DNA from 2 places in the Pantoea stewartii genome. Region 2 is predicted to be linked to the other one. Evidence: predicted binding sites of a transcription regulator. Region 2 holds the regulator's gene; the other holds the start of a gene.
What was found. The regulator LexA, encoded in region 2, represses DNA repair genes until DNA is damaged. The targets are predictions, from matches to a motif close to TNCTGTATGTACATACAGNA.
Positions count from the first base shown of each region.

Region 1: a site for LexA is predicted at 2,374-2,393, ahead of G5574_RS21965 (YebG family protein). Genes of this name have one in related genera too.

Region 1 covers NZ_CP049116.1:106,723-111,152, forward strand. The annotation lists gene G5574_RS21955 (methyl-accepting chemotaxis protein) at 1-1,198, opposite strand, end outside; gene G5574_RS21960 (cupin domain-containing protein) at 1,355-1,693, shown strand; gene G5574_RS21965 (YebG family protein) at 2,044-2,358, opposite strand; gene G5574_RS21970 (SIR2 family protein) at 2,472-3,266, opposite strand; gene G5574_RS21975 (non-canonical purine NTP pyrophosphatase) at 3,263-3,823, opposite strand.
Region 2 covers NZ_CP049115.1:3,113,608-3,118,037, forward strand. The annotation lists gene plsB (glycerol-3-phosphate 1-O-acyltransferase PlsB) at 1-1,356, opposite strand, end outside; gene G5574_RS14755 (diacylglycerol kinase) at 1,485-1,853, shown strand; gene lexA (transcriptional repressor LexA) at 1,960-2,574, shown strand; gene dinF (MATE family efflux transporter DinF) at 2,684-4,006, shown strand; gene G5574_RS14770 (CsbD family protein) at 4,178-4,390, shown strand.

The DNA of each region.
Region 1 (4,430 bases), on a different replicon from region 2:
CATCTTTAATCTGGCCCACAATGGATTGCAACTGGCTCTGCATGGTGTGCAGGGCGTAAAACAGGCTGGCGTTGTCACCGTGCGCGACCTGAATATCATTGCTCAGTTTGCCTTCCGCAACGGCCAGCGCAATGCGGGCTGCTTCTGCGGGTTCGCCACCAAGCGGGCGCATTACTTTGCGATTAAACAATAACCCCAGTACGGCACCTACCAGCAGGATGCTCACAAGCATTAAACCGATAGCCCAATAGAGCTGGCGGTTCGCGGCGGCCATGACCTGGCTTACAGGGGCGACAATTCCCACATACCAGGGCTTATCGCTGTTGCCTGTCACCACCGGATACCAGGTGTACATGGCTCTTTCACCCAACACCGGATCATCATGTTCGACGATCTGACGGGTAAAATTGTCTTTGTCGCCTTTCCATTCCTTACCGGCGTCATTTTTGACAGGTGAAGATACCACTTTGCCACTGTTCGAAAGCAACAGCGCATAACCCGTATCCTGCCAGGGTTTTATCTGGTTCACTTTTTGCTGTAATGACGCAAGCGAAATATCCGATGTGACCACCGCCATGAGCTTGCCTTGATCGATAATGGGTGAGGCAACCGAGGTCAGTAAGGTTGGCACGCCGTTGTACGGGTAGCTGTAGGGCTCTATCAGGGTATCTTTACGCGACTGTTGAGGGACAAGATAATAATCCCCCTGGCCAGGCGTCAAATAGGAGAGCAGCGGATGCATGGCATAGTTGCCGGACTGATCGCGGTCAACAAACCAGGCATAGCGGCCCTGAGGTGGCTGTCCTTTCTGACCAACAAACTCCGCATCGCGACCGTCAAACGCGTCAGGTTCAAAAATCACGGACATAGAGAGATAGTCAGGGTTGGCCCTGAGGGAATACTCCATAATTTTGTCGGCAATTTTCCGGTCATTAACGCCCGCTTTTGGTAAGGCAATCAGGCTTTGGCCAAGGCTGTGTGCCATATCGCGCGCGTAACTCAGCTCTTGCTGAATCTGCAGGCCGCGACTTTGTGCAATCTGTTGAAGATAATTTTCCGCTAAGTTTTTTTGCTCTTTTGCCGATTGCCAGCTCAGGACGCCAATAGTGACGGTAAAACCAAGCGTAATAGTCAGGCCACCGGCAAGCAGCATCTGGGTGCGGGTGGTCAGTGTTTTTTTTGCGGGTTGAGAAGTCATGCGGATTCCCCTGAAATCGATCGACTTAATTGACTTCCCTGCCAGACAGACGCTTTTATGTTCCTTAAGGATCTATCGGCGCTCAATAAACGAACTTTAATTCTCATGACTCAAGTCAGACCTTAATCACAACGTTCATCATCAGGGGGAAAGCGCATGATTTCGAAAGAGAACGCAGAACATTATTTCTGGGGTGAGCAGTGTGAGGGTTGGCATCTGCTTAAAAGACACGATCTGAGCATTATTTATGAGCAGATGCCGCCTGCAACACATGAAATACGGCATTATCATGTGCGATCGCGGCAGTTCTTTTTTGTGCTGGAAGGCCAGCTCAGCCTTGAGGTGGAAGGTGTGGTGCATCATCTGCAGACGCAACAGGGAATTGAAATTCCCCCCGGCGCAAAACATCAGGCTCGCAATATCAGCGATAACAGCGTCACTTTTTTAGTCATTTCTCATCCCACAACGCGTGGCGATCGTCACGATGTCGTCTGAACACCGGGCGGGAAAGTGAAATTTTGGTAACTTATCGCGATGATTTTGACCTGAAACAATAAACGGGCGGAAAAAATATGTCAGTTTGTGCCCTCTTTTTTGGCGGGATGAAAAACCGGACTTATTCATGTGGAATCATACTGGCTGGCTTCACAGCTCTGCGCTTTGTTTTGGCTGGCTTGCCAGATATCTCCATCACTACGCTTTTGCCATCACACATTTGACTGGCTGATCGTAATGCAGGCAAGCACGGCGCAAACCAGTCAATGCGCGCGAAGCGTTATGGAGAGAGCGTTGTGCGTGATAACAGGCAGGCAGTTCACAGGTAATGAACTGCCTGGAATGAACCATCAGGCCGCTTTAACGGCGCGGACTTTTTTCTCACTTTGCGCAGTCGCGTCAGCTGTTTCTGACACATTTTGCGCCGTGCCAGGTAATTTGCTGGTGCGAAGAATATGCTGTACCGCGTCTTTTTGCTCTGCCAGCAACAACCCTAAGGTTTCAGCCTGCGATTCGTCCATATCGGCCTGGTGTGCCAGTAACCAGTCGGTGAACGCCTCTGCCATATCCAGCATTTTGTCGTAGGCATCGGCCTCTTTCTTATTGGCAAATGTCATCTTCTCTTCACCCTTTCTGACTACTACAAATTTGGTTTCGACAGCCATTTTATTGCCCTCACATACTGTTTATTTATACAGTATAACACAGTCGGCGACGTTTTCCAGTGAAGAAAAGACACAACGGTTAAACCTGCCCTGCTTACGCCATTCGGTGTGCATCAGGCCAGTAATTCTTCCATAAACTCAGCCAACGCTTTACGGGGATCGTCCTCTTCCGACACGATCATTTCGATTCCCCATTGCCCCAATACTTCTTTTGCCACCGGGTTATTGCGATTGGTAAAAAGGTAAGATTTGGGTCGGGCGGTTGCCAGGCCTGTGCGCCCCCACATTTTTGTCAGCCGATAGAAGAGCAGACGAATATTAAAATCACTGATGCTGTAGCCAACAAACAAAACCGAATTGCCCATGACATCATGGGTCAGCTTGATATCTAACGGCGAATCAAAATAGAGGCGTTCAAAGTAGCTGCTTTCATCCAGTACGATAGAAGTATCGTCATCAAAGTCGCCATGAAGTTTGATGATATGACGTTTATCTTCGGTGAGTGAAACCAGATCGGCTGCATTCGCCACTTTTGAATAAGGCACGCCATGGGCCTCATGCGCGGCTTCCAGCCACCGATCGTAATTCGTGGTATAGATGCGTGAAAAGTTGCCCTGAGTGATCATGGTATGAATTTCAGAGCTGCGGACATCAATATCAGGCCGGTGCCATTCGCGATCCATCCAGCTTCGTAACGGTCCTAACGAACCTTTTTTCTGCTTGTAGTACTCAGCCAGAGAGAGGTGCGTACCGTAAGTATTAAAAATTTTCGGATCGTACCCCAGTTCATTAGCCAGATGAGCGATAAGCTCATGCCATTCAGGCAGGCCGAGATTACGGGAAAGACCGGCTCCGGCAAACAGAATGAGCTTGCCGGAATCGTATGCGCGTTTGAGCTCAGGTTTCATGCCACGCCTCGTGCAGTTTTTAAAAAGGCAGCAAAACGATCCAGCGCAATGCGACGGTTGGAAATTTCGTTTTTCTTCTCGCCCATCTCAGCGAAGGTTTGATCGTATCCTTCGGGAATAAAGATACAGTCCCACTGGAATCCATGGGGACCGGCAGGTTCAGGTGCAATAGTGCCGCGCAATTCGCCGAAAAACTGGTACATTTTGCGTCCGTCGCAATAACCCAGTACGGTTTTGGCGGTTACACCCTGACTGTCGAGGCCCTGTACCAGCGATGCAAAGCGATCGGCACCGAGGCGATTCCAGAAAATACGCGTCAGCCCCGCAGGCAAACCATTCAGGCCATCCAGATACAGCCCGGTGTGCTCAACAAAAAGCGGACGTCCGATAATAGAGAAGGCCTTCGTCAGTTTATCTCGCACTAAATCCAGTTCATTTTCCGTTTGAATTTCTTCAATGCGACGCGCGATGGGTACGACGTCCACGCCCACAGGTTCCAGTATTCCGCGGACCTCCGCCAGTTTTTGCTCATTGGCCGAAAGGAATCTGATTTTCATGCTTCTTCCACGTTGATTACGCTGCCTCAGTCAAATTTATCATTGAGACAGAACAAGAGGTTATCGCTGGTGAGTGTAGCGCAAATTCGCGCCTTTCTGGCGTGAACATTTGCGCAAAACGCGGGGTTACAGAGTAGAGCGGATAAAACAGAACAACGCAGGACGTGAATAAGTCCGAATAAGGCATGATGTAAAACACCGCTCCGTTTAATAAGCACCCGCTGCATTGGCTATTTAAAGACACACCATCTTTTGCGCATCGTCTGCGTTTTTGCACCTTTCCAAAGCGCGGAAATACCGTAAGCCACAGAGAAACCGGCCGCGAAGTTCTTTCAGGGGCTCTGTTCGCCAGCCAGACTGATGCAGGCGTCATCATAGTACTGACAGTATCAAGTCACTGACGTTTTATTTTCCATCCAATGCCTGACAGATGAATCGAAAATATTACGCATAGCATAAGCCGTTTATCCTGCGCTCTCTGTTCCGTTCGTCAAAGCCGCATCACTCGTCAGGGGCTGAACCTGTCTTTCACTGGCAGAGAGTGCTCTGGCGAGGCTGTATAAAAGAATCGGGAAGAAAGTCGGACGTGACGCCCTGACAAGGACCT
Region 2 (4,430 bases):
CATAAAGCCTTCTTTCTCTTTTGCCGCACCGCGTAGCTCTTTAGCGTAAGTACCCACTTCCATTACATGTTCATAACCGATGTAAATGGGCACTAACGTAATAGGTCGCGTGCCGCCGCGCAGCATGGCCTGCAGCGTCATAGAGAGGGTGCCGGTTTTCGGATCCAGCAGTCGGCCGGTACGTGAGCGTCCACCTTCCACGAAATACTCGACGGAATAGCCGCGGGTAAAGAGCTCGCCAAGGTATTCACGGAACACGGTTGAATAGAGCTTGTTGCCTTTAAAGGTACGACGAATAAAGAAGGCACCCAGACGACGGAAAATCGGCCCGGCAGGCCAGAAGTTCAGGTTAATCCCTGCGGCAATATGCGGCGGAACCAGGCCCTGGTGATACAGCACATAAGACAGTAGCAGGTAGTCCATATGGCTGCGGTGGCAAGGCACATAAACAATTTCATGGCCGTCCTGCGCCAGCTGACGTACCCGCTCACCGCCGTTAACGTTGATCCCCTGATAGAGTCGGCTCCAGAGCCAACCCATCACGCGGTCGGTGATACGAATCGCTTCGTAGGAAAAGTTGGCCGCAATTTCTTCCATCATTTCAATGGCGTTTTGCTGCGCTTTCTCATGGGAGATTTTCTTGCTACGCGCCTCGTCTTCCACAGCTTTTTCAATCGCCTTCGACTGCAACAGGCGATTGAATAAATCCTGGCGAGCCGGCAGGCGCGGTCCCACCGCAGCCAGGCGCTGACGGGCAAAATGGATGCGCGCTACGCGAGCCAGCTTCTGCGCAATCGACTTGTCGGTACCGTGTTCGGTCGCCATACGACGCAGGGAGACCGTGGGCGAAAAACGCACAAAACTGTCGCGGCCATGCCAGAGAACGGCAAAGAATTTTTGAATGCCGTTAAGGAGCCGCAAATGAGGCGGATGATCGTCGCCCTGGACTTCCCGACCCGGCGCACGGCCAAACATGACTGAAACCGGTAACATCTGAACATCAAGTTCAGGGTTGCTGCGGTGCAGATCAAGATATTCGTGGAAGATTTTGACCGATTCAAGGCTGGGCACAAAATAGGGGAACACACGCGGACCGTCATTAATAAAGACATGACGCGGCAACAGGGCGCCGTCTATCTCCAGCGGAATAAGCGGATCAGGCAGATCGTGCCGGATGCACTGCGCGCGTAAAGTCAGGAGATCGGCCTTTGAATCATAAGGCAGGACATACATAATAGGCCGGGTAGGATCCAGCCCATGTTCGGACACGGGATCAGCCGGAATGGCCTTACTCTTTACCAGAAATGAAAGGGGTAAGTTCAGCAATTTATAGAAAATTTTACGCCAACCTGACATAGACAACATGAAGCCTCTTGTTAGCAAAGCGGCGCAAGCATATCAGAACGCGCAGCAAAAATCTGTGACAGCGACAATTGTGCGCTGCCCGGTATTGACGTCAATCCTTTGAAAAGAGTTCCTTTATCATGACAAATAATGTCACCGGCATTACCCGGATTGTGAAAGCGGCTGGCTACTCATGGCAAGGTCTTCGCGCCGCCTGGCAGCATGAAGCTGCCTTCCGCCAGGAAGCCGTAATTTCACTGGCGGCAATTATCCTGGCCTGCTGGCTGGATGTCGATACTATTTCGCGCATCCTGATGATTGGCGCGGTCATGCTGGTGATGATTGTTGAAGTTCTGAACAGCGCCATCGAAGCGGTGGTGGACCGCACAGGGCAGGAACGTCACCCTCTTGCCGGCCGTGCCAAAGATATGGGATCGGCCGCTGTTTTGCTGGCAATAGTACTGGCCCTGTTCGTTTGGGGAACGCTACTTTGGTCGCATTTGCGATAAGCATTCCATCTCCCGTCAAATTACTGATTTTGGCCTGACTTTTGGTTTCCATTTCACCAATACCTGTATATACTCACAGCGACTGTATAAACAACCAGGGGGCGGGATGAAAGCATTAACCAGCAGGCAGCAACAGGTCTACGACTTGATTCGCGACCACATTAATCAAACGGGCATGCCGCCTACGCGTGCAGAAATTGCTGCGCAACTGGGCTTCCGCTCACCTAACGCGGCAGAAGAGCATCTGAAAGCGCTGTCGCGTAAAGGCGTGATTGAAATCGTCTCTGGTGCGTCCCGCGGTATCCGTTTGTTAATGGAAGAAGAACCTTCAGATGGCCTGCCACTCATTGGGCGCGTTGCGGCGGGTGAGCCGTTGCTGGCCCAGGAACATATCGAAACCCACTACAAAGTGGATCCAGACATGTTCAAGCCCTCTGCCGATTTCCTGCTGCGCGTTAGCGGCATGTCAATGAAAGACATTGGCATCATGGATGGTGATTTGCTGGCCGTGCATAAAACGCAGGAAGTGCGTAATGGTCAGGTGGTGGTAGCGCGCATTGACGACGAAGTCACTGTGAAGCGCTGGAAAAAACAGGGATCAGTGGTGCATCTGTTACCTGAAAATACGGATTTTGAGCCTATCATTGTCGATACACGTGCGCAGTCGCTGACGGTTGAAGGTCTGGCGGTTGGCATCGTACGTAACGGTGAGTGGTTGTAACTCTTCTTAAGGTTGGCTCTTTACGTCAACCTTGACGTTACCCAGTCTGCCCCTGTTTTGCCGCTGTGGGTTCATCTGTAACACCAGCGGCGCATTGCACGGACGTTACATGCGCTTCCTGACAGCTACCGATAAAAAACTGTGGCGGCTGGCGCTGCCCATGATCCTGTCAAATATCACCGTTCCTCTGCTCGGCTTAGTCGATACAGCCGTTATTGGCCATCTCGACAGCCCGGTTTATCTGGGCGGCGTTGCGGTCGGGACGACCGTTACCAGTTTCATCTTCATGCTGCTGCTTTTTCTGCGGATGAGTACGACAGGCCTGACGGCTCAGGCGTTTGGCGCGGGCGATAAAACGGCGCTGGCGCGCGCATTGGCACAGCCCCTGATCATTGCCTTACTGGCCGGCAGCCTGTTTATTGCCCTGCGTCATCCTGTTACGGCATTAGCAACCCGCTTTATCGGCGGAGAGGCCGCCGTGCTTAAGCAGGCTGCGCTGTTTATCCATATTCGCTGGCTCAGTGCGCCCGCCATGCTGGCTAACCTGGTGATTCTGGGCTGGCTGCTGGGCGTACAGTATGCCAGAGCGCCGGTCATCCTGCTGGTGGTGGGCAACGTTATCAATATTCTGCTGGACCTCTGGCTGGTGCTGGGGCTGCACTGGGGCGTAGCCGGGGCTGCAGCCGCGACGGCTATCGCGGAATATGCGACGTTGCTGGTCGGGGCACTTATGGTCTGGCGCGTGCTGGCGCTGCGCGGCATCACGCTGCACAGTCTGGTCCATAGCTGGCGTGGCGATATCCACCGCCTGCTTCGCCTGAATCGCGATATCCTGCTGCGTACCTTACTGTTACAGCTTTGCTTTGCCTCTCTGACCGTGCTGGGAACGCGTATCGGACCTGATGTGGTGGCGGTAAATGCCATCCTGCTGATGTTCATGACGTTTACCGCCTATGCGCTGGATGGCTTTGCTTACGCCGTCGAAGCCTTTGCTGGTGAGGCACACGGCGCAAAAGACGGCAGCAGGTTGCAACTGGTATGGATTGCTGCCTGCCGTCAGGCCCTGTCAGTCGCGCTGTTTTTCTCCCTGGTCTATGCTGTTTGTGGCTATCAGATCGTGGCTCTCCTGACATCGATTCCCGCACTTCAACAGGCGGCTGACCGTTTTCTGCCGTGGCAGGTTGTCATGCCGCTGGTTGGCGTCTGGTGCTATCTGCTGGATGGCATGTTTATTGGTGCGACGCGCGGAAGAGAAATGCGCAACAGTATGGCGATTGCCGCACTGGGCTATTTCCTGACGCTGTTAACCGTGCCTTTTATCGGTAATCACGGTTTATGGCTGGCGATAGCCGTTTTTCTGGCGCTTCGCGGCCTGTCACTTTGGCTGGTCTGGCGCAGGCACTGGCGCAATGGCACCTGGTTTAGCGCCTGAGCAACTTGCCTGAAATATGACGCAGGATACATAAAATTTTCATTTTTTCCGGCAAAACTGAAATTAGCTACTACAATTATCTTTGAATGGCGCTATTAAACAGCGCTTTATATCGTAATTTTTCCTGATGGCAAAATAAAACGAAATCGAAGGATGACGTGGAGGTCTGCAATGAATAAAGACGAAGCGAGTGGAAACTGGAAACAGTTCAAAGGAAAAATGAAAGAGAAATGGGGCAAGCTGACCGATGATGACATGCAAGTCATTGAAGGTAAACGCGATCAGCTGGTCGGCAAAATTCAGGAACGTTACGGCTACGCGAAAGATCAGGCGGAGAAAGAAGTAACGGACTGGGAAGGTCACAACAAGGATTACCGCTGGTAATCACGTTATTCAGGGATGCTCCTACCCGGGCCGGTACGCT